DNA from 2 places in the Bradyrhizobium daqingense genome. Region 1 is predicted to be linked to the other one. Evidence: predicted binding sites of a transcription regulator. Region 1 holds the regulator's gene; the other holds the start of a gene.

Region 1 (11,108 bases):
GCGGAACGCAGCTTCAACCTCGACGTCAGACGCAAACTGCCGGAGCTGCGCCTGTGCGAGCCCCTCGAGGATCGCCGACAGATGCGCGGCATCGATTTCCTCGGGCTCTCCCGCATTGCCCGTCAAAGCCAGCATTGCGCGCGCGATCTCGTCCTGATCATCGGCAGGGAGCTGCCGCACGGCGTGGAGAGCCTTTTCGAGCAATTTTGTCACCGGCAAAAGATAAGCCCAAGTTGCGCGGAAAGGAAGCGCGTCTTTCTCACTCCATTGAGACCTCTTTTGCGTCGATCCTCTCACTGGGCTAGAACCTTACCGATCGTGTCCTTTGATTTGTTGCGGAGTTCACCCGTGGCCCTGATGCCGGTTTCCGACGCGCTTGCCGCGGTGCTGGCGGGTGCCGAGCCGTTGCCTCACGAGATGGCCGCGCTCGATGCGGCCTTCCACCGTGTGCTCGCCCGCGACGTGGCAGCGCTGCGCACGCAGCCCCCGGAAGCCATGTCGGCGATGGATGGCTACGCCGTGCGCGCGGCCGATGCGGTAACGGTCGATTCCACGCTCACGGTCATCGGCGAGGTTGCGGCAGGCCGGCCATTTGCCGGGTCGGTCGGTCCCGGCGAAGCGGTGCGGATCTTCACCGGCGGCATCATTCCCACCGGCGCCAACGCGGTCGTGATCCAGGAGGACACCGTTGCCGACGGCAAGCAGGTGACGATCAAGGAAGCCGCCATCGCCGGGCGGCACATTCGCCCCGCAGGCGTTGATTTCTCCGAAGGCGACGTGCTGCTGCGCAGGGGAGCCCGACTCACCGAACGCGATCTGGCGCTCGCCGCCGCCATGAATCACCCGCAGCTTGTGGTTTGCCGCCGTCCGAAGGTCGCGATTCTCGCCACCGGCGACGAGCTCGTGTTGCCAGGTTCGAAGCCCGGCCACGGCCAGATCGTCTATTCCAACGGCTACGCGCTGCACGCGCTCGCCCGCAGCGAGGGGGCCGAGACGATCGACCTCGGCATTGCCGCCGACACGCTCGAGTCCACCGCCGCCGGCATCCGCCGCGCGCGCGAAAGCGGCGCGGACATCCTGGTCACGTCCGGCGGGGCTTCGGTCGGCGATCACGATCTGGTCCAGCAGGCGCTCCGCGACGAAGGCATCGCGATGGCGTTCTGGAAGATCGCGATGCGCCCGGGCAAGCCGATGATGCACGGACGACTGGGGGCGATGCGCGTGATCGGCCTGCCTGGCAATCCGGTCTCGTCCTATGTCTGCGCCTTCCTGTTCATGGTGCCGCTGATTCGCGCCTTGTCGGGCCGATCCGTGATTCATCATCGTCACGAGCGCGCCGTGCTCGGCAAGGACGTCGGCGCAAACGACATGCGGGCGGATTATCTTCGCGCGAGGCTGGAGGAGCGCGACGACGGCGCGCTCGTCGCTGTTCCCGTCAACCACCAGGATTCCTCGCTGCTTGCGAATCTTGCTGCGGCACAGGCACTTCTCGTGCGCGCGCCGTTCGCACCCAGGGCCGAAGCCGGCACGCCTTGCGAGGTGCTGCGCCTGCCCGTCTGAACGCATCCACCACACGCGTTCCGCGAACTTGGCCGCATTCACGGTAAATTAAGCAGTTGCGGAACACATATCGAACATATAGTGTCTGTTCATGATTTGTTTCGAGGATGTAGCGGTTCGCCGCTCCAATACAGCGTCTCGGAATCGAACGACATCAACCGGGGGACTTTGGTCGAGATGTTAACGCGCAAACAATACGAGCTTCTGCGGTTCATCAGCGAACGTCTGAAGGAAAGCGGCGTGCCGCCCTCCTTCGACGAGATGAAGGATGCGCTCGACCTGCGCTCGAAGTCAGGCATCCATCGCCTGATCACCGCACTCGAGGAGCGCGGCTTCATCCGCCGCCTGCCCAACCGCGCCCGCGCCATCGAGGTGATCAAACTGCCCGAGCTCCAGGCCGCTGCCGGCAACCGCCGCGGCTTCACGCCGAGCGTCATCGAGGGCAATCTCGGCAAGATCCGTGCGAGCTCCAGCCCGCCCGCGGACGAGGGCGAGCGTCCGGTTGCCGTGCCCGTGATGGGCCGCATCGCGGCCGGCACGCCGATCGAGGCATTGCAGACCCGCAGCCACACCATCAGCGTCCCGCCGGACATGCTCGGCTCCGGCGAACATTACGCGCTCGAGGTGCGCGGGGATTCGATGGTCGAAGCGGGTATCCTCGATGGCGACATGGCACTGATCCAGCGTAACGAGAGCGCCGATACCGGAGACATCGTCGTGGCGCTGATCGACGACGAGGAAGCGACGCTCAAGCGCTTCCGCCGCCGCGGTGCCTCGATCGCGCTCGAGCCGGCCAACGCCGCCTACGAGGTGCGCATCCTGCCGCCCAACCGGGTGAAGATTCAGGGCAAGCTGATCGGGCTGTACCGCAAATACTGACCGCCCGGCGGTCATTCGATACCGATGATCCCGATTGGAGCGGATGCGTCCGCTCCGGCTGGACAGTCTTTCCGGTCTTGCGCAGGTTGTCCGGCCCTCATTCAGTACGACACACTCGGGGGCGGAGCCAGGCGCTCATCGTGTCCGAGCTCGAAAGATCGAGCACGCAATGGTGCCTCAGCGCCCGCGGCCACAGGCGTTCTGTGGTCCCCAAATGCGCTGAAATGAGCTTTGTTCCTAGTGAATCTGAAAAAGATAATGTGATCGCGTCTCGCGAACGCCAGCCGCAGATTCGCCTACAACCGAGCAGAGCGTCACGTGCTTCCACTCTGATAGAGGCTTGCGCCTCCGAAAGAGGCGCGGGTTGCTATCTTCGCATGAGGAGCACCCGATGTGTGACTACAGCCTGCATGCCGTTGCATCGCGTCCCGCCGAAGTCGGCGAGACGATCGTCTCCACGACGTTCCGCGGCACCTCGACGCGCGGCTTTGCTTCCGCGGCAGATCCGAACGTAGCCGTCTGCCTGTTGCCGGGAACGGAGCTCGCCTTCGCCGACAACGTCCGTTACGACAATCGCTGGATCTGGACGCGCACCATCAACTCCCGCGTCGGCAAGTTCGGCAAGATCGATCCGCACATTCCCGATCGCCATCACGACGCGATCGAATTCCCTGACGGCAAATACGTGCTGGTGACGCAGCTCGTCGAAGGCCAGCGCGCAACGGTGCTGCAACTGCCGGTGACCCAGCCGGTCAGCGAGCGCGAGCACAAGCCGCAGATCATCGCCGACAGCCGCCCGAGCCCAACGCCCCGCCTGCCGATCGGCTGATGCGCCGTCCCGGCCGTCCAGGTCGGAGACCAGAATTGAAATTGCCGTTCGCCGGCCGCGGCCGGCGACATGGACGGTTTGGCGCTCGTGATATCCGGGCAGCCGACTGAGCACCGCCTCGACCCGCGCACGAACTTTGGGCCGCCATGCCTGAATTTTGAACGTCCGCTCCGCGGTCAAATGACCGATGCTGTCGGGACCTGACACAGCGGACATGGTCGATGAAAGCCTTCATTCGCGTCGTCGAACTCTGGGTGCCCGACCGCACGCGCATGCGGCTGGAATTCGGCGGCGGCCTCTACGGTGAAGGGCTGTCCGCGTTCAAGGCCGTGAGTGAGGACCTGCGCTTCGGTCATGACGAGGGGCTGCCCGGCAAAGCGTGGGCCAGCGGCCATCCGGTGATCCTCACCAAGTTTGCCAACTCGTACTTCAAGCGGACCGATCAGGCGCTCGCAGCTGGCCTCACCTGCGGCGTCGCGGTGCCGGTGTTCGCCGGCGAATTCCTGCAGGCCGTGATGGTGCTGTTCTGCGGCGATGACGAAGCGCATGTCGGGGCGATCGAGCTCTGGCACAACGATCCCGATGTCTCCCACGAGATGCGGCTCGTCGACGGTTACTATGGCACCGCCGACATGTTCGAATTCAACTCCCGCCACACCAGATTCCCGCGCGGCTTCGGCCTGCCCGGACGCACCTGGAAGGCCGGCCTGCCGCTGATCATCAAGGACCTGCATAACGCCAGGAGTTTTCTGCGGTGGGAAGAAGCCGCCGAGGTCGGGATCAATCTCGGCGTCGGCGTGCCCTACCGCACCGGCGCCGACCAGAGCTGGGTGCTGACCTTCCTCTCCGCACAGGCCACCCCGATCGCGCGACGCTTCGAGATCTGGGTCCCGAACGAGGCTCGCTCTGCGCTGGTCTTCCGCGCCGGCGATTGCAGCGGGCAGACCGACCTTGCGGGCCTCTATGCGACGACATCGATCGCCAGGAGCGACGGCAGCATCGGGGGCGCCTGGGCCACCGGCATGCCCGCGCTCAACGATGATCTCGCGCATGACGACTCGATCGCGGCTGCGGAGGCCCGCGCGGCCGGGCTGAGCCAGATGGTGGCACTGCCGGTCATCGGCAGCGCCGGTCTCGACGCCGTGCTGGCCTGGTATCTGTAGCCCATCTGCTCAATCGTCAGCCTGCAGGTCGGTCTCTGCCGGCGTTGCGTCCCGACTCCGGGGCGCTGCCGTCTTGGCCGTAAAGTTCTTGGGCACGAGGCTGCCGTCGAAATCCCCTTCGCCAGCGCCGGCCGGCAACCAGGGCCGGCTTGCGCCTCTCGCCCTCACGGCCTGAACGGCAAAGCCGTCACCACGCTGCGTCAGCGCCAGCGCGCCCTGGCTTGCAAGCCGCGGCCGGTCGACCACCATGGCTGCGCAGCCGGACGGCGCTGGCCGGGTCGTCACCACCAGCGCGGCGCGGCTGCAATCATCGGCAAGCCCGTCGACGCGCAGGGACAGCGCGACCAGCCGCCCGTCGGCGAGCGGCGTCACGCAGCCGGCTTCGTCGCATGACACGCCATCGGCCAGCGAATTGGTTGCGGCGTCGCGCGGATCGGCGTCGGCCGCCAGCCATTCCCTCAGCAGAAAGCTGTCCTTGCTCGCCCGGATCACGTGCAGCTGCCCGTCCTTCCCCCGCACCGCGACGCTCGCGCCGTCCCCGGCAATCAGGATATCGGGCTGGCGCGCCGACAAGCCCCAGGCGAGGGACACCAGCAGCAACAGGGCACCGGCCCAGCGCAAGGGCGTCCGCAACAGCCCCATCATGATGATGCCGAGGCTTGCCGCCATCAACGGCGCAATGCCGAAAGCCGGAATGCGGCCGATCGCACCCGGCAGTGCCGCCACCCAGCTCGACACCGCGACCATCCAGTCGATGCCGATCCCCATCAGCCACCAGAACACGCCGTCGAGCCCGAAGGGCGCTGCAATCAGTCCCAGCAGCCCCGCCGGCATCACCAATGCCGAGACCACCGGCATCGCGCCAAGATTGGCGATGACGCCGTAGGGCGTGACGCGATGGAAGTGGAAGGCCGCATAGGGCGTGGTCGCGAGCCCCGCGATCAGCGAGGCCAGGAATAGGATCGCGATCTCGCGGCCGCCCCACAATGCGATGCGCGCGGTCGCCGAATGATCGGGCGAGGCGAACAGGTTCGGCATGCCGATCTGCACCAGCGCGACGAGACCGAGCGTTGCCGCAAACGACATTTGAAAGCTCGGATGCACCAGCGCTTCGGGCGCAACCGCAAGCACGATCAGCGCCGCCACCGCCAGCGTACGAAAGGTGATGGCCCGGCGATCCACCATGACCGCGATCAGCACAACTGCCGTCATGAAGAACGAGCGTTGCGTCGCGACTTCCGCACCCGACAGCAGCAAATAGAACGCAGCCGCGACCAGCGCGGCGGCCGCCGACCATTTCTTGATGGCGAAGTCGGCCGTCAGCCCCGGGATCAGCGCCAGCAGCGCGCGCACCGCGAAGAACACGACGCCGGCGACGACCGCCATGTGATAGCCGGAAATCGACAGTACATGGCCGAGCCCCGAAACGAACATGGCGTCGTTGACGGGCGCGCTGATCGCATCGCGCCGTCCGGTGAGCAATGCCGTTGCGATCGCGCGATTGTCGCCCTCGAGCGTCGCGCGGATGCGTGCGTCGATCGCATCGCGCAGGCCCTGCATGAACGCAGCATAGCGCAGCCGCAAGCCACCGGCCTCCGGCGGTACCGACGCCGCGATCGTTCCCATCACGAAACCGGAAGCGCCGATGCCTTGAAAATACATGTCCCGGGAGAAGTCATAGCTGCCGGGCCGCACCGGCGAGATCGGCGGCATCAGCCGCGCCTTCAGCTGCACGAAGCTGCCGACCTCCGGCGCCGTCCCCTTGCGCACCGACAGACGCACGCGCTCCAGCTTGACGTCGCTGCGCTGCGCCTCCATCGCGGTGACGCGCAGCACGAAACGGTCGGTGCGCTCGCGGATATCGCGCGCTTCGACGAAACCCGAGAGCGACACCGAATAGAGCGGCTTGGCCAGCACGGGATGGGCGATGCGCGCCGTCTTCCAGGTCGCGATGCAAAAGCCGGCGGCGATCGCTGCGATCATGATCGCCGGGGCGAACAGCCGGCTGCGTCGGAGCAGCATTGCGCCGAGCATGAGCGTGGCCGCCGTCGACGCGACGACCCAGAGCACCGGCTCATGATCGGCGGCGAAATAGAGCGCGATGCCGCCGCCGAACGCGACGGGCACCCAAGGCAGCAGGCGCCCCGGACCGGCTTCCGCGCGCGCCCAGCCGCGCAATGTCTCGATGATCGCGGGCCACAGGCCAAAGCCAGCAGGTGCTAGGCCGCCAGCCGAGGCAGCGCGGCCGAGCGGCCACGTCCCGGCAACTCCCTGGGAGCGTATTGGCCGGCCCGGCTCCGCCATTCCCCTGCACCTTACGATACGCGACGGGTGCAGAGGCTACCGGACCGTGCGGATATGCGAATAGGGTACGGATCAGGAACAGTCGGTGGAGCGCCCTACTTTACTTTGACTCCCAGTCACCGAGGCCTTCGAGCGGCCCTGACGATGCCTTGCTCGCGTCAGATCAGCGGCGCCTTCGACGAGGCGTGGTGATTGACGATCATCCACTCGCCGTCCTCGCGGATGATGACCCAGCTCATCTTGACGACGAGATCGGGACGTTCGCCAGCAAGATCGAACGTGATGGTGGCGCCCACGTTGATCAGATCGGGCCCTGCTTGCGCTGCGTTCACCTCGGAGAACGCCGCACTCGGCTTGCGCCAGCGCGGCAGGCCATTGAAGTAATCGGCAACACCGTCCCGGCCCCGATAGAGCTTGGGATTGGAGCCGAAGAAGAACGCGTTCCTCGAATATAGCGACGACAGCGCCGCAGCGTCGAGCTTTGCGAAGCCGGCGCACCATTTCGCGATGATGCCTGAAACGATGGCGTCGGCTTCGCTGATCATTGTGGTCCCCTCACCCCTTGGCGACTTCCTTGGCGAACGTGTCGCGCAAGCCGATGGTCCGCGAGAACACCGGCTTGCCAGGGGTCGAATCCTTGTCGCGCACGAAATAGCCCTGGCGCTCGAACTGCATCGGCTCCATCGCATTGCTTTCCGCAACGGAGGCCTCGACCCGCGCATCGGACAGGATCTCAAGCGAGTTCGGATTGAGATCGGCCGCAAAGTTCGAAGCGTCCGGGCTCGGATTGGAGAACAGCTGGTTGTAGATGCGGATCTCCGCCGGCTTCGATGCCGCCGCCGGCAGCCAGTGCATGGTGGCCTTGACCTTGCGGCCATCGGGCGCGTTGCCGCCCTTGGTCGCGGGATCGTAGGTGCAGCGCAGCTCCACCACCTCGCCAGCGTCGTTCTTGATCACGCCGGTGCATTTGACGAAATAGGCATAGCGCAGCCGCACCTCGTTGCCTGGCGACAGGCGGAAGAACTTCTTCGGCGGGTTCTCCATGAAGTCGTCCTGCTCGATATAGAGCTCGCGGCCGAACGTGATCTTGCGCGTGCCGGCCGAAGGATCATCAGGATGATTGATCGCCTCGAGCTCCTCGGTCTGCCCTTCCGGATAGTTCTCGATCACCACTTTCAGCGGCTTCAGCACTGCCATGCGCCGCTGCGCCGTGCGGTTCAGCTCCTCGCGGATGCAGAATTCGAGCATGCCGACATCGACCACACTGTTGGCCTTGGCCACACCGATACGCTTGACGAATTCGCGCAGCGCCGCCGGCGGCACGCCACGGCGGCGCATGCCCGCCATGGTCGGCATGCGCGGATCGTCCCAGCCCGCGACATGGCCGTCGCGGACGAGCTGGGTCAGCACGCGCTTCGACAGCAGCGTGTAGGTCAGATTCAGCCGCGCGAATTCGTACTGATGCGGCTCGGACGGCACCGGCAGCTTCTCGATGAACCAGTCATAGAGCGGCCGGTGATCCTCGAACTCCAGCGTACAGATCGAATGCGTGATGCCCTCGATCGCGTCCGACTGGCCATGCGCGTAATCGTAGCTCGGATAGATGCTCCACTTCGTGCCGGTGCGCGGATGATGCGCATGCAGGATGCGATACAGCACGGGATCGCGCAGATTGATGTTGCCCGCGGCCATGTCGATCTTGGCCCGCAGCACGCGCGCGCCGTTCGGGAATTCGCCCGCCTTCATACGCCGGAACAGGTCGAGGTTCTCCTCCGCGGTGCGGTCACGGAACGGCGAGTTCCTGCCGGGCTCGGTCAGCGTGCCGCGCGAGAGGCGGATCTCCTCCTGGGTCTGGTCGTCGACATAAGCGAGCCCGTCGCGGATCAGCTGCTCCGCCCATTCGTACAGGCGATCGAAATAGTCCGAGGCGAAGAACAGGTTTTTGCCCCAGTCGAAGCCGAGCCAGCGCACGTCGGCCTGGATGGAATCGATATATTCCTGCTCCTCCTTGACCGGGTTGGTGTCGTCGAAGCGCAAGTGACAGCGGCCCGGAAACTCCTGCGCGATGCCGAAATTGAGTGCGATCGACTTGGCGTGGCCGATATGCAGATAGCCGTTCGGCTCCGGCGGGAACCGGGTCACGATTTCCTTGTACTTGCCCTGCTCAAGGTCGGCCTGGATGATGTCACGAATGAAATCGCGCCCAACCTCAGGTGCCACCGGTTCTGTCATTACGAAAATCCTGTAGGGAAATCAGCGGACCTTCTGCCAAATTCGCGTGGCTGAGCCAAGGGCTAAGCAAAGCCTGCCAGATCCGCCGCCGGGCTTTAGTTATGCGCCGGTCCTGCTATACACCACCGCCTCCAATGCATAGGCCCTGCCAAGAATGACCGATTCCGTCGTCACCCGCTTTGCCCCCTCGCCGACCGGCTTCCTCCACATCGGGGGCGCCCGCACGGCGCTGTTCAACTGGCTCTATGCGAAGAAGCATGGCGGCAAGATGCTGCTGCGGATCGAGGACACCGACCGGGAGCGCTCCACCGAGGCGGCGATCGGCGCCATCCTCGACGGCCTCAAATGGCTGGAGCTCGGCTGGGACGGCGAAGTCATCTACCAGTTCGCCCGTGCCGCCCGCCACCGCGAGGTCGCCGAGCAACTGCTCGCCGAGGGCAAGGCCTATCGCTGCTACGCCACTGCCGAGGAGCTCGCCGCGATGCGCGAGAAGGCGCGCGCCGAAGGCCGCACCCGCCTCTATGACGGCATGTGGCGCGACCGCGACCCGGCCACGGCGCCGGGCGACATCAAGCCGACGATCCGGCTGCGCGCGCCGCAGACCGGCGAGACCGTGATCGAGGACCAGGTCCAGGGCCGCGTGGTCTGGCAGAACGAGAACCTGGACGACCTCGTGCTGTTGCGCGGCGATGGCAACCCGACCTACATGCTCGCGGTGGTCGTGGACGACCACGACATGGGCGTCACCCACGTCATCCGCGGCGATGACCATCTGATCAACGCCGCCCGCCAGAAGCAGATCTATGATGCGATGGGCTGGGCGCTGCCGAGCATGTCTCACATCCCCCTCATCCACGGTCCGGATGGCTCGAAGCTGTCGAAGCGTCACGGCGCCCTCGGCGTCGATGCCTATCGCGCCATGGGATACCTGCCGGCGGCGCTGCGCAACTATCTCGTCCGGCTCGGCTGGAGCCATGGCGATCAGGAGATCTTCTCGACCGAGGAGATGATCGCGGCGTTCGACCTCGCCAGCGTCGGCCGGGCCGCAGCGCGGTTCGATTTCGCCAAGCTGGAAAACCTCAACGGTCACTACATCCGCAACGCCGACGATCAATCACTCGTGAAGATGTTCGAGGATGTGCTCGACCACGTCGTGCCTGCCCGCGACGAGATCAAGGCCAAGCTGAACGACACCACGCGAGCGCAGCTGCTCAAGGCCATGCCCGCCCTGAAAGAGCGCGCCAAGACGCTGATCGAGCTGATCGACGGCGCCTATTTCATCTTCGCCGACCGGCCGCTGCAGCTCGATGCCAAGGCGCAGACGCTGCTGACGGCAGAGAACCGCAAGCTGATCGGCCAGCTTCATTCCGCGCTGGAGAAAGTCGAGACGTGGAGCGGCGCCACCACGGAGGCCGCGCTGCGCGCCTTCGCCGAGGAAAATAGTCTCAAGCTCGGCGCGGTCGCCCAGCCCTTGCGGGCTGCGCTGACCGGACGGACGACGTCGCCTGGTATATTTGAGGTTTTGGACGTCCTGGGACGCCAGGAGAGCCTCGCGCGGCTTAAGGATCAGTCTACGACGTAAGTAGGCCATGGCTGCCATGATCTTGCAGCGCACACAGCAATAATATACCCATCTCCCCCGTACATTCTGGAACATCCGGCCTGCCCCCATGATCTTCCCAGGGGCCTCCGGCTCCGGCCCGTTTCACCACACATCGGGGACCTACGATGGACGCAAAACCAAGCAACAAGACCGCCACACTGACGGTCGGAAACAAGAACTACGATCTTCCGATCCTCAGCGGCAGCGTCGGGCCTGATGTCATCGATATCGGCAAGCTCTACGGCCAGTCCGGCCTGTTCACCTACGATCCGGGCTTCACCTCGACTGCGAGCTGCCAGTCCAAGATCACCTACATCGATGGTGACGCGGGCGTCCTGGAATACCGCGGCTACCCGATCGAGCAGCTCGCCGAGCATGGCGACTTCCTGGAGACCTGCTATCTCCTGCTCTACGGGAATCTGCCGACCGCCGCGCAGAAGAAGGATTTCGACCATCGCGTGACCCATCACACGATGGTGCACGAGCAGATGGCCCGCTTCTTCCAGGGCTTCCGCCGCGACGCCCATCCGATGGCGAT
Region 2 (11,108 bases), 110 kb from region 1:
CCCCAACAACGATCCGCCGCCGGAGCTGAGCGACGAAGCTGCAACAAAGGCCGTGAGCGGGCTGTACAAGGCCGGGCTCGAGGCGCTCAAGAAGAAGATCGAGAGCGGCAGCTGATCGTGCGTATCCTGGTTCTGGCGGCGCTCGCCGCCAGCATCGCGCAAGCGTCCGCGGAAGAGGCCTTCGTCACCAACCAGCTCAGCGACGACCTGATGATCGTCGACCTCGCCAGTGCGCGCGGGGTTGCGACCATCCCGATCGGCGGCAAGCCGGCGGGCGTCGCCGTCAGTGCGGACGGGCGCTTTGCCTATGTGACGAGCCCCGATTCCAAGGCGGTGACGGTGGTGGATGCCGCAGCCCGGCAGGTCGCCGGCCGTATCGAGGTCGGCGGCGGGCCACTCGGCATTGCCGTGGCGACCGATGGCAGGACGGTCTATGTCGCCGACTGGTATGCCGCCGCGGTCCGGGTGATCGACGCGGCGAGCCGCAGCGTCACTGCCAGCATCGCGGTTGGCGCCTCGCCATCAGGCCTTGCCGTGACACCTGACGGCAAGCTGCTGCTCTCGGCCGATCGCGACGATAACAGCGTCTCGATGGTGGACACCGCCACGCGGCAGCGCAAGGCGGTCATCAAGGTCGGCACGCGCCCGTTCGGCGTCACCATCGATGCCGAGGGCAAGCGCGCCTACACCGCAAATGTCGGCTCCGACGACGTCTCCGTCATCGACATCGCCGGAGGCCGCGAGATCGGCCGCGTGCCGGTCGGGATGCGGCCCTATGCGGTGGCGCTGACATTGGGCCGCGGCTTCGTCACCGACCAGTATGGCGGCACGGTCAGCGTGTTCGACCTGGCGAGCCTGAAGCCGATCAAGCGCATCAACGTCGGCGATTATCCCGAAGGGATCGCGGCGACCGCCGACGGCAAGCGCGTCATCGTCGCCTGCTGGGAGAGCAACATTTTGAGCATCATCGACGCGACTGATCTGAAGGTGATCGGCGAGATCAAGACCGGCGACGGCCCGCGCGCGTTCGGGGCGTTCTTGCGGAAGACCGAGTAGCTACGCCAAGAGGCAGCTAAGGCAACCCAGCTCATGGCGCGGGAACGAGGCCGGCCGCCGCCCTCTTGGCCATGCGTGGGGACGGAGGAGCCGAAATCTGCGGAGGCGCAGCATCGGGAGCCAATGCCAGGATCGGCTGCCAGGCCGCATTCCAGCGCGTCAGCGCGTCCCGATTGCCGTCGTAGGCCAGGTCGAGGAAAGCCAGGGTGAGCTCAGCCGTCGCAGCCTTCACCTTCGGGTTCAGGGCCGGACCGCCCGTGAACGCGCGATCCGTGAAGATGCTGTGCGAGCCGCCTTCGAACACGGTAAGCAGCTTGCGCGGCGTGGCGATGGCGTTGAAGACGGCCAATCGGTCGGTGGTGGGCGAGTGATATCCGGGGATTTGGATGACGTCGTTCGTCGCCGTCACGTGCAGGTTCGGAACGGTGATCTTGCCGAGGACCGAGGCGAGATCGGTTTCGCCATAAAACGGCGGCGCGGAGATGACGATCGCGGCCGTAAAGCGCGGGTCGCGGGCCTCGACCCACCTTCCGTCGCGCATGACGCGGGCGCCCACGGCAACGAGAGCCGTGTTCGCGCCGTAGGAATGCCCGGCCGCGACGATGCGCCGACGATCGATCCGGGCGCCATAGGGACTGGACAGCATGCGATCCAGGGCGAAGTGCATGTCGAGCGCGCGCGCCAGCGCCTCGCTCTCATGAGCGGCTCGTTGCAAGCGATCGACGACGCCGAGGGGATTGCCTGCCCAGAGCGAGGAATCGCTGCCGGCATGCTGAACGTGCAAGCTCGCAACGCCATGGGCCGACCAATACCGGCCCAGATAGCTGTAGCCTCTGCGCGAGCCGCCGAGGCCGTGGGAGAACACGATCAGCGGTACGCGCGATCCTGGCGCAACATCCGCAGGCCAGTGCAGACGGGTCGGTACGGGCCGCGCACGCGCGGGATCGACCCAGTCGAAGTCGGTGTAAGCGGGTGGGGCGGACTGCGCTTGCACCGGGTGCGCGGTGACTGCGGTTGTGACCGCGACCGCGAGCAGCATCGCACCGAGGCGGCGTCGCGTCATTTTCGCGGGGGCGGACGCGTCGCTGCCCAACTTGCATGCACGCTGCATAAATCGCACCAGATGTAATATTGAATTGCACTTAGTGTAATTTTGTAAGTTGGTCGATTTCGTGGCGGGTCGTCATCACGAGTTCGTTTGAAGGGAAGGGCGGCCACCGCGAACGAAGCGGCGAACTGCCGCATCATAGGGCCGCAGCCTGATCGACGAGCTGCGCCGGACCGCCATGACGTCGGCTGAAGCACCGCATCGAACCGGATCTCCGACTGAGCCGACAGATGGTCTCCAACATGAACTGGCGCCGGGGATCGTGCGCAGCGCAGGAAGCGGAGACGTTTGCAATGGATAAATGGGTCGAGCTCGGCGTGGCCTGGCTACCGTTCCTGCTGTTGATCGGAGCCTGGCTCTGGTTCTCGCGGCGGAACGGCATGCAGGCGCGCGGATCGTCCGGCGCGACCTTGATCGAGCTCTATGAGCAGCAGGTCGCGGAGACGAGGCGGATGAACGGCCTTCTGGAGCGGATAGCGCTCTCGATGGAGAAGCGCGAACCGCCGCGCGGCAGCGCGTAGCGAGCGCAGGTCGTAGTCGTAGCCCGCATGAGCGGAGCGACATGCGGGCAGAGCTGTCCTCAGCCGCCGGCGCTCCCGGATGTCGTTTCGCTCATCCGGGCTACCGCACTGGAGCACAGCGTCGAAACAATCTCATCCATCCGCTCAAACACGTGATCAGGCCCCAGCGCTCGCAGCGCTGCGGGCGCAGCATAACCCCAGCACACGGCGCCGCAGGCAATGCCAACGGCGCGTGCCGCGTCGATGTCACGGACCTCGTCGCCGATCGAAATCACCTGCGCAGGCGCGACGCCGGCCCGGCGCATGACCCGGCGAAATTTCGCCGGCTTGCCGAACAGCGACGCCGCGCAGTCGAAATGTGAAAACAGCGTCGCGGCGTCGCCGAGCTTCTCGCGCGCATTGGCCTCAGTGTCGGAGGTCACCAGCGCGAGCTGCACGCCGTTCTCGGCCAGGGTCCGCAGCATCGGCTCGACGCCCGGAAACAGCGGGATCTCGCTTGCAGCCTCCGCCTTCAGCCGCCGCGCATGCCGCGCAATCGCCGGCAGCTTCCACAAGGGCACCTCGAGCCGCGAAAGAATCTCGCGGCTCGACGCATGCCGGAGCTCCTCGATCTCCTCACGCGCGACGCGGCGAAAATTGAAGCGATCGGCGACATCGTTGATGGTGCGCAGGAACCACGGGAAGCTGTCGGCGAGCGTGCCGTCGAGATCGAAGATGGCGAGGGCGTAGGACATGAAGGCGGGCTTCGAGTTCGCTGACAAGTGGGATGCGGCGTGCCAAAGTTGGTCGAGTTCGAGGACAGCCATGCGACACGAGCGGATCGAAATCAACCCGCGATCATGGACGGCAAGCCCGTGATCCGTGGGACACGTGTCCCGGTTGAGCTGGTGTTGCGCGAACTGGGCGCTGGGATGACCCCCGAGTAGGGTTCGCTGCTGCTGGCTCGGCTGCTGGGTACCATCGACCAGTTTGGTCAGGGGCTTTTCAGCCGTACGCCGTCATCGATGAGGTTCGTTTCCGATCTCGCTTCCTGTAGCTCCGCAAATAGCCATTCCTCACCGCACCTTGCGGACATCGACATTGATATCGAGATCGATATTGGTCACGCAGGTCTGACTCGTTTTGTGCGAGCGCCCCTCATGCCAATCGCCGTCGCGCACCCGGGCTCCGCTAACATTGGCCAGCTTTAGGCATCGCCATTGCGGCAGTTGCCCACTGCTTTCGCCGGCAAATTGCCAGGCCAACACGGCCTCCTCGCCGCGCTTGTTGGTGCCGATGATGTGCGGGCAAAGCTCGCGATACCTGCCCTCGTAAACGCAGGTCACCTGCCGCTCGCCGAGGATCGCGTTGCGAAAGAGTGCATAGGTTGGGCTCGGCATGGAGGCCACTCCATGTTCACTTGATGCCGGACGTCTCTCGACAGCATCGTCGCCGGCTATTGAGCTAGGATTTCCAGACGGTGTCCTCCGTCCAGCCCAGATCGGCGAATTCGGCGGCTCTGAGCGGTGCCTCTCCCTCCGCGAAGAACTCGTCAAGCTGGGGCGGTGCGACGCTCGTTTCGGACAGCATGGCGTGCGCCTGGCCGCGATGATGAATCTGATGTTGGAAGAGATGCATGAGCAGCCGGTCGCGCCGTTCGGTCTGGACGGCCGTGCCGCGATTGATCCGCACAACGCCGTCGAGACTCTCGGGCGTCAATGCATCGCAGACGGCGATCAAGCGCTTGTCGACCGCGGCTTGCGCTGGCTTGAGTTCGGCAAGAGAAGGGCACGGCACCTGGTTCTGCCAGGCCGCCGGGCCCAACCAGCCGCCCTCGAGCGCATCGACGTAGAAAAGGTCAACGATATAGATGTGGTTCAGGGTGCGCTGCAGGCTTGGAAAGAACCCGTTCCGATTGGCCTCGAAATCGGGCTGAGACAGAGCGACGCAAGCCGTAAGCAGCCGATGGTTCGCCCAGGCGTTGTTATGCGCGAACGCGCGATAGGTCTGCACAAACCCCGCAGGCAAAGCTCATTCTCCCTCAGACAAGTGCGTCGGCGCATTCCAGCCGTGTAAAATTACTCCGCCGCCTCGCTCGTGCTTCGCCGCTTCGGCTTCCGCGCCTTCTTCAGCACCGGCTCCAAAAATTTGCCGGTATAGCTCCGCGGCGCCTTCGCGATGTCCTCGGGCGGACCCCAGGCGACGATCTCGCCGCCGCCATCGCCGCCTTCGGGGCCGAGGTCGATGACCCAGTCGGCGGTCTTGATGACTTCGAGATTGTGCTCGATCACGACGACCGTGTTGCCCTGGGCGACCAGCTGGTGCAGCACCTCCAAGAGCTTCTTGACGTCGTGGAAGTGCAGGCCGGTGGTCGGCTCGTCCAGGATGTAGAGCGTGCGGCCGGTAGCGCGCTTGGACAGCTCCTTGGCGAGCTTGACGCGCTGGGCTTCGCCGCCCGACAGCGTCGTCGCCTGCTGGCCGACATGGATGTAGTCGAGGCCGACGCGGTGCAGTGTGTTGAAGGTCTCGCGCACGCGCGGCACCGCCTTGAAGAACTCGGCGGCCTCCTCGACGGTCATGTCGAGCACGTCGGCGATGCTCTTGCCCTTGAACAGGACTTCCAGCGTCTCGCGGTTGTAGCGTTTTCCTTTGCAAACACCGCAAGTGACGTAGACGTCGGGCAGGAAGTGCATCTCGATCTTGATGACGCCGTCGCCCTGGCACGCCTCGCAGCGGCCGCCCTTGACGTTGAAGGAAAAGCGGCCGGGCTCGTAGCCGCGCGCTTTCGCTTCGGGCAGACCGGCGAACCATTCGCGGATCGGCGTGAAGGCGCCGGTGTAGGTCGCGGGGTTGGAGCGCGGGGTGCGGCCGATCGGCGACTGGTCGATGTCGATGATCTTGTCGATGTGTTCGAGGCCCTCGAGGCGGTCGTGCGGGGCGGCGCCCTCGCTGGCATTGTTCAGCTTGCGGGCGATGGCGCGGTAGAGCGTGTCGATGAGAAGCGTCGACTTGCCGCCGCCGGAGACGCCGGTGACGCAGGTGAACAGCCCCAGCGGAATCTCCGCCGTGACGTTCTTGAGATTATTGCCGCGCGCGTTGACCACCTTGATGGTGCGGCGATGGTTCGGCGGGCGCCGCTCCGGCACCTCGACCTCGAGCTCGCCGGTGAGGTACTTGCCGGTCAGCGATTTCGGGTTGCGCATGATCTCGGCGGGCGTGCCTTCGGCGACGATGTTGCCGCCATGCATGCCGGCGCCGGGGCCGATGTCGAGCACGTAGTCCGCGAGGCGGATCGCGTCCTCGTCATGCTCGACCACGACCACAGTGTTGCCGAGGTCGCGAAGCCGCTTCAGCGTGTCGAGCAGGCGGGCATTGTCGCGTTGGTGCAGCCCGATCGAGGGCTCGTCGAGCACGTAGAGCACGCCTGTCAGCCCCGAGCCGATCTGTGAGGCCAGGCGAATGCGCTGGCTTTCGCCGCCGGACAGCGTGCCGGAGGAGCGGGACAGGGTGAGATAATTGAGACCGACGTCGAGCAGGAAGGTGAGGCGCTCGCGGATCTCCTTCAGGATGCGGCCGGCGATCTCGTTCTGCTGTGCGTTGAGCGCATCGGGCACGGTCTCGAACCATTCGCCGGCCTTCTTGACCGACAGCTCCGAGATTTCGCCGATGTGCTTGCCGCCGATCTTGACGCAGAGCGCCTCGGGCTTGAGCCGAAACCCGTGGCAGCCCTCGCAAGGCACGTCGTGGAAATACTTCGCCAACTCCTCGCGCGCCCATTCGCTTTCGGTCTCGCGATAGCGGCGGTTGATGTTGGTGATGACGCCCTCGAACGGCTTCTTGGTGTCGTAGGAGCGCACGCCGTCCTGGTAGGAGAATTTGATCTCGTCCTCGCCGGAGCCGTAGAGGAGCGCATCCTTCGTCTTCTTGGCGAGATCCTTCCACTTGGTGTCGAGCGTGAACTTGTAGTGCTTGCCGAGCGCGGTCAGCGTCTGCTCGTAATAGGGCGACGAGGACTTGGCCCAGGGCGCGATCGCGCCCTTGCGCAGCGACAGCTCCTTGTCGGGAATGACGAGGTCCTCGTCGACATGCTGCTCGACGCCGAGGCCGCCGCAGGCGGGGCAGGCGCCATAGGGATTATTGAACGAGAACAGGCGCGGCTCGATCTCGGGGATGGTGAAGCCGGAGACCGGGCAGGCGAACTTCTCCGAAAACAGGATGCGCGCGGGGCCGCTCTTGTCGTGGATCTTCGCGGTTTTCTTTTTCTCTTCCGTTGGCGCGGCCGCAGGCGCATCGGCGAACTCGACGACGGCAAGGCCCTCTGCGAGCTTCAGCGCGGTCTCGAAACTCTCCGCGAGACGCTGGCCGATGTCGGCGCGCACCACGATGCGGTCGACCACGACGTCGATGTCGTGCGGGAATTTCTTGTCGAGAACAGGCGCTTCCGCGAGCTCATGGAAGGTGCCGTCGATCTTGACGCGCTGAAAGCCCTTCTTGAGCCATTCGGCAAGCTCCTTGCGGTACTCGCCCTTGCGGCCGCGCACGACCGGGGCGAGCAGATAGAGGCGCGTCCCTTCCGGCAGCGCCAGCACGCGATCGACCATCTGCGAGACGGTCTGGCTTTCGATCGGCAGGCCCGTGGCCGGCGAATAGGGCACGCCGACTCGCGCCCAGAGCAGGCGCATGTAGTCGTAGATCTCGGTAACGGTGCCGACGGTGGAGCGCGGATTCTTCGACGTCGTCTTCTGCTCGATCGAGATCGCCGGCGACAGGCCATCGATCTGGTCAACGTCGGGCTTCTGCATCATCTCCAGGAACTGGCGGGCATAGGCCGACAGCGATTCGACGTAGCGGCGCTGGCCTTCGGCGTAGATGGTGTCGAAGGCGAGCGAGGATTTGCCGGAGCCGGAGAGGCCGGTGAACACCACCAGCTTGTCGCGGGGAATCTCGACGTCGATGTTCTTGAGGTTGTGCTCGCGCGCACCGCGGATCGTAATTGCGCGCAGGCTCGAGCCCGCGTTCTGTTGTTGGCGCTTCGCCTTGATCACTTCGTCCATCCCGCTGATCCTCAAGGAATCCCAAAGGCGCGCGATCGCGCCAATGGTGAAGGCGCGCTTCGCCCGGAACCGGGATCGGCGCCGATGGGTATGTCAGCGAACGTAGGAAGAACGGGAGCAGATTTCCAGTGGCGTTTGCGAATCGTCAACGGAATGTTGGCGCGCTGGCGGCATCTGGCAGCAGGAGCGGTGGAACTGGGCCGCGAAAACAAAAAGGCCGGCGCGAGGCCGGCCTTTCGTGAAGATGTGACGTCGGCGGCGAGGATCAGTACCTCGCAACCACCGGACCGCCGAAGGTGTAGTTGAGGCGCACCGTGGCCATGTCCACGTCCTGCTTGATGCTGTCGGTGCGGGTGGTCACGCCGAGGAAGGTAAAGGTCTCGTTGTGCCTGCCCATGAACAGGTGGTTGTATTCGATGCCGACCGACCAGTTCGGGGCGAAGCCGAATTCGATGCCGGTTCCGACGGAGCCGCCCCAACGCGTTTCGTTCGCGTTGTCGAGGGTGACGCCTGCAAAAGTGCCGCTGTACTTGCTGTGAGTGACGGCAGCGCCGCCCTTCACGTACCAGAGCACGTTGTTCCAGGCATAGCCGACCTGGCCGGTAAAGAGGCCAATGGCATCGATCTTGGTGTTGTTCACCAGCGGGGAGAGCGCGGCCGGGGAGCTCGTGTTCGAACCCTTCAGATCAGCCCAGTCGCCCTGAGCTTCAAGGCCGAACACCCAGTTGGTGGACTGCCAGCGATAACCGATCTGACCACCGACGATTGCGCCGGTCGCATTGTGACAACCCTCGGCCACGGCCGGGACGACGGCGATGGGGCCGACACCGGTAAGATCCCAGCAATTGCGGCTCGAGGCACCGCCGGCGTTGGCGCCGATGTAAAACCCGCTCCAGTTGTAAATGGCCACCGGAGCAACCGGAGCCTTGGTGTAGGGGCGCGCCGCGAGATCGGCGGCCATGGCCGGAGCGAATGAGCTCAGTACAAGTAGGCTGGTCGAAGCGAAAAGAAGCTGTCTCATATCAATTCAATCCCCATTTTCTGCGTTGCCTTCCGTGCGGAGGGAAGGATTCGGACGCTAAGATCCGACAGATCGTACCTCAATTAAGCCGGAGGTTGTGTGCCCGAGAAGCCACAACATAAAGGGAAATCACGTCCTGATTTGGCAGTCTTATGCGTTAGGCCGGCACGCCAACAAACAAAAAGGCCGGCGCGAGGCCGGCCTTTCGTGACGATGTGACGTCGGTCGTCTGAACAGTACTTCAGCTCAGTACTTGGCGACGACCGGGCCGCCGAAGTGATAGTTCACGCCGACCTGCACGGTGTGGAGGTTGAGGGTGCCGGTGTTGACCGGGAAGACGCCCGAGAAGTAGGTCTCGCCGCCCAGGCTGCGATAGAGATACTCGCCCTTGATCGACCACTGCGGTGCGAAGAAGGCCTCGACGCCGGCACCAACAGTCCAGCCCGAATGAAACTGGCTTTCCGAGAGGCTCAGAACAGGGGGCGCGCTGACGCTGATCTTGTTGTCGATCCAGGCGTAACCACCAGTGGCGTACAACAGGACGCTCGGGGAAGCGAGCCAGCCGATGCGACCACGGACGGTGCCGAGCGCGTCGATGCGCGAACTGACGGTCAGGGGAATGATGGCGCCGCCAAACGCAACAGGACCTGTCGCCGAGGCGTTTACGTCAGCCCACGCACCATCAGCCTCGATGCCGAACACGACGCTGCCGGTCTGCCAGTTGTAGCCGGCGGTGCCACCGACGAAGCCACCCTGCATGCGCGGATCGCCAGAGCCGCTTTCCCAAGCGCCGCCACCGACGACACCGAGATAGAAGCCGGTCCAGTTGTAGACGGCGGCCGGAGCGATCGGAGCCTTGGTGTAGGGGCGGGCTGCCAGGTCAGCGGCTGACGCGGGAGCGGCGAGAGCGAACAAACAGGCCGAAGCCAACAAAACCTTCTTCATTTTCAACTATATCCCAGTCCCAGTTTCTGTTGTTGCCTTCCGCAATCGGAAGGGCAGCGGACTCGATGGCCCAACTGAAGCCGTACTTACACCAGTGAAGCCGCAAGTTGTGTCACTCAAAAGCCACAACAGTCACAAAACGTCACAATGCTGGCTCATTGTTCCCGGACGTGCGAGCCCAGCAAAAAGGCCGGCGCGAGGCCGGCCTTTTTTTCGAATGATATCAACGGGTACTAGTATCTCGCGACGAGCGGGCCGCCCCAGCGATAGTTCACGCGAATGAGGGCGATATCGACGTCCTGGCTGATGCGCTCGGAGCGAGTGACGACACCAAGCGGAGCGATCAGGAAATTGCCGGACCCAGTGAAGTTGAGGGTGCGGTCGCCGAGGAAGATGTGATTGTACTCAACGCCGAGCGACCAGTTCGGCGCAAATCCGAACTCGACGCCTGCGCCCACGGTGGCGCCCCAACGGGTCTCGCTGGCCCGGTCGAATTCGAGGCCGGTGACGACATCGTAGCTCCGGTAGCGATCACCGACGACGGCGCCGCCGCCCTTCACATACAATAGGACGTTGTTCCAGGCGTAGCCGACCTGGCCGGTGATCAGTCCGAAGGCGTTGATCTTGGAGCGATCACGCAGGCCGGTTAGCCCGCTGATATTGTCGCCGGAGAAGTCGGCCCAGTTGCCCTGGCCTTCAAGGCCGAACACCCAGTTCGTCGATTGCCAGCGATAGCCGACCTGGCCACCGACCGTGCCACCGACCGCGTTGTGGCAGCCTTCGCCAACCAGAACCCCCGTCACCGGTGTCACGAAGTCCCAGCATTTGTGGCTGGTGCCGCCGCCGCCGTTGATGCCGATATAGAAACCGCTCCAATCGTAGATGGCGGCGACCATCGGCGCCGGAGCCTTCGTGTAAGGACGCGCGGCCATGTCCGCCGCGCTTGCGGGGGCCGACAGGCCCAACGCCACTGCACCGATTGCACTAAACAGGATCTTATTCATTGCAGTCTCCCCAGTTTCGTCCGCTTCTTGAAACGTCCCCGAAGCGGTTGATCAGGCGCGACGCCCATATGAATCCAAGTCCAAGGCAATCGTAGCCGAGGAACTAGGCAGTGTCCGTCTCCGAAATGCCACACTCAGGCGCCGATTGATCAGATGTAACTCAATGAAAGTTAACTGGTTTTTGCTGTTCACGGGAACCGGAAAAAGTTCCATCCGGCGCGGCTCTCTTGCTCGGCACACCGATCCGTCTCGGTCCTCTCCTTTGAGAGAACAAATCTGGAACGAACGGAAGGTCGATGCTATATGTGGGGATAACCTGAGGCGTGACGGGCTGATCGGCGCCCGCAAGCGGGCGGCGAGCGTATAGGGTCGCCTCAACACAGGTTGCAGGCCGCCGCGGGGCGGGCTGGCCTTTGAGAA

Evidence for each region. The regulator LexA, encoded in region 1, represses DNA repair genes until DNA is damaged. The targets are predictions, from matches to a motif close to TGTTCNNNNTGTGTTCNG.
Region 2: the regulator LexA is predicted to act here: its motif matches at 7,815-7,832, upstream of uvrA (excinuclease ABC subunit UvrA).

The regions. Positions count from the first base shown of each region.
Region 1 covers NZ_CP088014.1:5,463,327-5,474,434, forward strand. The annotation lists gene LPJ38_RS25875 (molybdopterin molybdotransferase MoeA) at 349-1,560, shown strand; gene lexA (transcriptional repressor LexA) at 1,738-2,439, shown strand; gene LPJ38_RS25885 (hypothetical protein) at 2,831-3,268, shown strand; gene LPJ38_RS25890 (GAF domain-containing protein) at 3,490-4,431, shown strand; gene LPJ38_RS25895 (ComEC/Rec2 family competence protein) at 4,441-6,735, opposite strand; gene LPJ38_RS25900 (YybH family protein) at 6,894-7,280, opposite strand; gene LPJ38_RS25905 (glutamine--tRNA ligase/YqeY domain fusion protein) at 7,291-8,967, opposite strand; gene gltX (glutamate--tRNA ligase) at 9,122-10,549, shown strand; gene gltA (citrate synthase) at 10,696-11,108, shown strand, end outside.
Region 2 covers NZ_CP088014.1:5,356,875-5,367,982, reverse strand. The annotation lists gene LPJ38_RS25400 (SRPBCC family protein) at 1-115, shown strand, start outside; gene LPJ38_RS25395 (YVTN family beta-propeller repeat protein) at 118-1,056, shown strand; gene LPJ38_RS25390 (alpha/beta hydrolase family protein) at 1,088-2,095, opposite strand; gene LPJ38_RS25385 (hypothetical protein) at 2,458-2,685, shown strand; gene LPJ38_RS25380 (HAD family hydrolase) at 2,745-3,419, opposite strand; gene LPJ38_RS25375 (DUF433 domain-containing protein) at 3,525-3,611, shown strand; gene LPJ38_RS25370 (hypothetical protein) at 3,741-4,064, opposite strand; gene LPJ38_RS25365 (DinB family protein) at 4,129-4,692, opposite strand; gene uvrA (excinuclease ABC subunit UvrA) at 4,743-7,718, opposite strand; gene LPJ38_RS25355 (outer membrane protein) at 7,984-8,739, opposite strand; gene LPJ38_RS25350 (outer membrane protein) at 8,986-9,684, opposite strand; gene LPJ38_RS25345 (outer membrane protein) at 9,918-10,688, opposite strand.